Regions from separate parts of the Pseudarthrobacter sp. MOO13 genome, predicted to be linked through region 1. Evidence: riboswitches for the same ligand, from Rfam matches in the RefSeq annotation. Region 1 holds a riboswitch; the other holds the start of a gene.
The links. A riboswitch is a leader RNA that binds a small molecule or an ion and turns the genes downstream of it on or off. The one in region 1 is predicted to bind glycine.

Region 1 (2,453 bases):
ACGCGGACGGTGAGGGTGTCGAAGAAGGAGTCCGTGACCAGTTCGCGGCCCAGTGACGTGAGTGCTGTTGCCAGGACCCTGGCCTTGTGGTGGACGGTCTCTGCGATCGCCTTCAGGCCGTCGGGGCCGTGGTAAACGGCGTAGAAGGAGGACACGATGGCCAGCAGCGCCTGGGCGGTGCAGATGTTGGATGTGGCCTTCTCGCGGCGGATGTGCTGCTCGCGGGTCTGCAAAGCCAGGCGGTAAGCGGGAACGCCGGCATCGTCCTTGGACACCCCAACCAGGCGGCCGGGCAGGGAACGTTCCAGGCCCTTTCGGACGGCCATGTAGGCGGCGTGCGGCCCCCCAAAGAACAACGGCACACCAAAACGCTGGGCCGAGCCGACAGCAATGTCCGCGCCCTGCTCGCCCGGAGGGGTAATCAGGGTCAGGGCCAGCAGGTCCGCAGCCACCGTGACCAGCGCGCCCCGGTCCTTGGCAGCGGTGATCACGGCGGATTGGTCCCACACCCGGCCGGAGACCCCGGGCTGCTGCAGCACGACGCCATTGATGTCGCCCTCGGGCAGGCCCTTGGACAGGTCCGCGACCTCCACCTCGAAGCCCAGCGCCTCCGCACGGCCCCTGACAATAGCGATGGTCTGCGGAAGTACGTCGATGTCCAGGACAGTCTTGCCGTCCTTGGCTGCCGCGGACTTGTTGGCGCGGCGCATCAGGAGCACGGCCTCGGCCACGGCGGTGGCTTCATCCAGCAAGGAAGCGTTGGCTATCGGGAGCGCCGTCAGGTCCTGCACCATGGTCTGGAAGTTCAGCAGCGCCTCAAGCCGGCCCTGCGAGATTTCCGGCTGGTAGGGCGTGTAGGCGGTGTACCAGGCCGGGGATTCCAGGATGTTGCGGCGGATCACCGGCGGCGTCACGGTGTCGTAGTAACCCTGGCCGATCATCTGGACGGCAGTCTTGTTCTTCGCGGCAAGCTTCCGCAGTTCCGTGAGGACTTCAACCTCGCTGAGGGCGTCGGTCAGCTTGAGCGCAGTTTCCTGCCGGATGGACGCGGGGACGGCCACGTCAACCAGGCCGTCCACGCTGTCGTATCCCACGGCCTTGAGCATGGTGTCGACGTCGGCCTGGCGGCGCGCACCGATATGGCGGTCCACGAAGGATGTTGGAAGCGACTGAATCGTCATGAGGAACTCCAGGTCTGGCCGGCCAGGGTGGCACAGCGTGGGATGGGTTCCTCCCCGCTCTGTATTGGACCTGAGAGATTCCGCGTTGCCTGCTGGTGGCAGGGGACCGCTTGCACCGTCGGTGAACCAGGCCGGAGCCTGGTTGCTTTCCAGAGTCGCCTCGCCGTGACGGTACATGGGCCTGAGAGATTCCTGGGGAGGATTTGCTCCTACGGCGCCTGCCCGGTGATTCGCCGGGAGGACTCTCCCGTCACAGCTCGAAAGGCTTATTCAAATGTGGGTGATTCGGCTCACAAGGTATCGGGACGAACCCGTCATTGGCAAATCGGCCAGGTGCGGTGAGGGGCTTGACTGGGCGCGTGACGCCTTCGTTCCCCGCTTGTGTCGGAAGGGGTTTGACATTCGATCGTGACGGACACCACACTGAACCCGGGATTGGCGCCGCCGGTGGCTGGCTCAGCGTATCCGGAGCGGCCTACCAGTCGGCGCCTGTCCCGTGCATGCCCGGCGGCGGCCCAAAAAGCCGCCGACCTCCAACTGAATACGCCTTCGACCTGCGGCGGGAGAGTCCTGCCGGGTACACCCAGCAGGCGCCGTAGGAGCAAACCCTCCCCAGGAAACTCTCAGGCCCACGTACCGCCGCGGACAGGCAACTCTGGAAAGCAGCCGGGCATGACCTTGGCTCACCGACGGTGCAAGCGGCTTTGGCTGCGGAAACTCTCAGGTCCACAACAGAGCGGGGAGGAACCAAATCTTTGCGGCTCCAAAAGCCGCTTTATCGATGGAGTTCCTCATGGCGATTCATCCCCCCACGTCCAACAGCGAACCAGCCCGCGGCCAGGGTGCTGCCACGGCGGCCCGCAGCGGGCCTCCCCACCTGGAACGGCAACTCACCAACCGGCATATCCAGCTCATCGCCATTGGTGGCGCGATCGGCACAGGCCTGTTCATGGGTTCCGGCAAGACCATTTCCGCCGCCGGACCTTCCGTGATCTTCGTGTACATGATCATCGGCTTCATGCTTTTCTTCGTCATGCGGGCCATGGGCGAGTTGCTGCTGAGCAACCTGAACTACAAGTCCTTCAGTGATTTCGCCGCCGACCTCCTGGGTCCGTGGGCAGGCTTCTTCACCGGGTGGACGTACTGGTTCTGCTGGGTGATCACCGGAATCGCGGACGTCATCGCCATCGCCGGGTACTCAAAAGAACTTTGGCCGGCGCTGCCGCTTTGGATCCCGGGCCTGGCCACGGTGGGCATCCTGCTGCTGCTGAA
Region 2 (2,453 bases), 350 kb from region 1:
AGCCCGTGCTGCCGATAATGAGCAACCGGCGCCGCCCAATCCTGTCGCCAAGGCTTCCCATCGATACCAGGAGACCGGCCAATACCAGTGGATAAGCGTCAATAATCCACAACACGTGCACGCCGGAGGGTTCCAGGGCGCGGGTGATGGCGGGCAGGGCGAATGTCAGGGCGGTATTGTCCACGGCGACGAGCAGTACCGGGAACATCAGCAGCCCCAGTGCGAGCCAGTCGCGCCGCGGGGACCGCCCGGCCGCTCCGCCGCTGCGTGCAGGCGCCGAGGTCGAAGGGGAAGTCGTCATAAAATAACTATACCGTCCAGACGGTACAGTTTAAAACCTTGCCGTTTCCCTTTTCGACGCCGGCGGAAGGCATGATGGGAAGCATGCCCCGAAAGCCTGTAGCCCGTGATGCGGTCCTTGACGCCTTCGAAACCCTCTTGATCGACGTGGGGGAGCGGGCGGCCACGCTCGACGCGGTGGCCAAAAAGGCAGGCGTGTCCAAGGGGGGACTGCTGTACCACTTCCCCAACAAGGAAGCGCTCATCGAAGTGCTGCTGGACCGCCTGGACGGGCTGGCCAAAGAGGACGCCGACGCCATGGCCGCGGCCGCCGAGGGGGCGGCGGCCTACTTCATCCGCTCCTCCGTCTGGGCGGACACTCCGCTGGACCGGGCCATCGTTGCCGCCACCAGGCTGGCGGAAGTGGCGCACCAGGAAACGCGGCGCCGTTTCGCGGCCATCCAGCAGCGGTGGCTGGACGAGATCGCGGCCGACGTGGGGCCGGGGCTGGCCAAAGCGGTCTTGTATATGGGGGACGGGCTGTATTTCAACGCCATGTTGTCCGTGGGTCCGGCGCCGCAAGGGGGAGCGGCGGCTGACGTGGAGGAACTCCTGGCGGCCCTTGAGCGGCTTCGCAGGTAGCCTCCGCCATTTGCCGGGAAGGGTTGCGGCATAGGACAATGGAATGTTGTGAGGGCTGTCACCGGCCCGCATGATCCAGCACATGGCTGGTTTACAAGTGAATAGCCTTTGATCTGCGGCGGGAGAGTTCTGCCGGTGTACAGGCAGGCGCCGTAGGAGCAAATCCTCCCCAGGAATCTCGCAGGCCCCCGTACCGCCGCGGCGAGGCGCCTCTGGAAAGCAGCAGGCGGTTCCCATGACCCCCAATCGGGGATTCGGAGCCGGTGTGCTCACCGACGGTGCAAGCGGGTCCTGCCAGGCAGGCACCGCGGAAACTCTCAGGTCCAATACAGAGCGGGGAGGAACCCGAATCGCTGTGGCGTACCCTGCGCCGCCTGAGTAAATGGAGTTCCTTCGTGCCGGTTAGCCCAGCCTCCACCACTTTCGTCGACCGCCATATCGGTGCGCGCCGCCAGGCCGACGTCGATACCATGCTCAAAGCCGTTGGCTACGACACTGTCGACTCACTGGTTGACACCGCCGTCCCCAAGGTCATCCGTCAGGAATCTGCCCTTCGTCTGCAGGACGCCCTCAGCGAGGTTGAAGTCCTCACGGAACTGCGGAAGCTTGCCGCCAAGAACAAGACGGCAGTCCAGATGATCGGCCAGGGCTACTACGACACCGTGACGCCGCCGGTGATCCGCCGCAACATCCTGGAATCCCCGGCCTGGTACACCGCCTACACCCCGTACCAGCCGGAAATCTCGCAGGGCCGGCTCGAGGCACTGCTGAACTTCCAGACCATGGTGCAGGACCTGGTGGGACTGCCCATCGCCAACGCCTCGCTGCTGGATGAAGCCACCGCCGTGGCCGAGGCCGTGCTCCTGATGCGCCGCGCCAACAAGTCCGCGGGAGCGAAGGACGGCAAGACGGTCCTGGACATCGACGTTCTTCCGCAGACCATCGCCATCGTGCAGGGTCGCGCCGAGGCGCTGGGCTTCGAGGTGGAGGTCGCGGACCTGTCCAAGGGCCTGCCGGAGGGTGCCATCAATGGCGTCGTGCTGCAGCAGCCCGGCGCCTCCGGCCGGGTGTGGGACCAGTCCGCCGTCATTACCGCTGCCAAGGACCGCGGCGCGCTGGTTACGGTGGCTGCGGACCTGCTGGCCCTGACACTGATCACACCTCCGGGCGAGCAGGGCGCGGACATTGCCGTTGGCTCGGCCCAGCGCTTTGGTGTGCCGTTGTTCTTTGGGGGGCCGCACGCCGCCTACATGGCTGTCCGCAAGGGCCTGGAACGTTCCCTGCCCGGCCGCCTGGTTGGGGTGTCCAAGGACGACGCCGGCGTTCCCGCTTACCGCCTGGCTTTGCAGACCCGCGAGCAGCACATCCGCCGCGAGAAGGCCACGTCCAACATCTGCACCGCCCAGGCGCTGCTGGCCATCGTTGCGTCCATGTACGCGGTATACCACGGCCCGGACGGGCTGAAGGCGATCGCGGAAACGACGCATGGCCACGCCCGTACCCTCGCCGCGGCGCTCAAGGCCGCCGGCCTG

Region 2: linked by a shared signal. The riboswitch ahead of gcvP (aminomethyl-transferring glycine dehydrogenase) and the one ahead of gcvP (aminomethyl-transferring glycine dehydrogenase) in region 1 are both predicted to bind glycine.

Annotation. Positions count from the first base shown of each region.
Region 1 is NZ_CM177848.1:3,666,741-3,669,193, reverse strand. It holds gene gcvP (aminomethyl-transferring glycine dehydrogenase) at 1-1,181, opposite strand, end outside; glycine riboswitch at 1,341-1,441, opposite strand; glycine riboswitch at 1,732-1,830, shown strand; glycine riboswitch at 1,831-1,926, shown strand; gene cycA (D-serine/D-alanine/glycine transporter) at 1,975-2,453, shown strand, end outside.
Region 2 is NZ_CM177848.1:3,314,688-3,317,140, reverse strand. It holds gene AC4EEO_RS15135 (MFS transporter) at 1-301, opposite strand, end outside; gene AC4EEO_RS15130 (TetR/AcrR family transcriptional regulator) at 385-921, shown strand; glycine riboswitch at 1,031-1,127, shown strand; gene gcvP (aminomethyl-transferring glycine dehydrogenase) at 1,317-2,453, shown strand, end outside.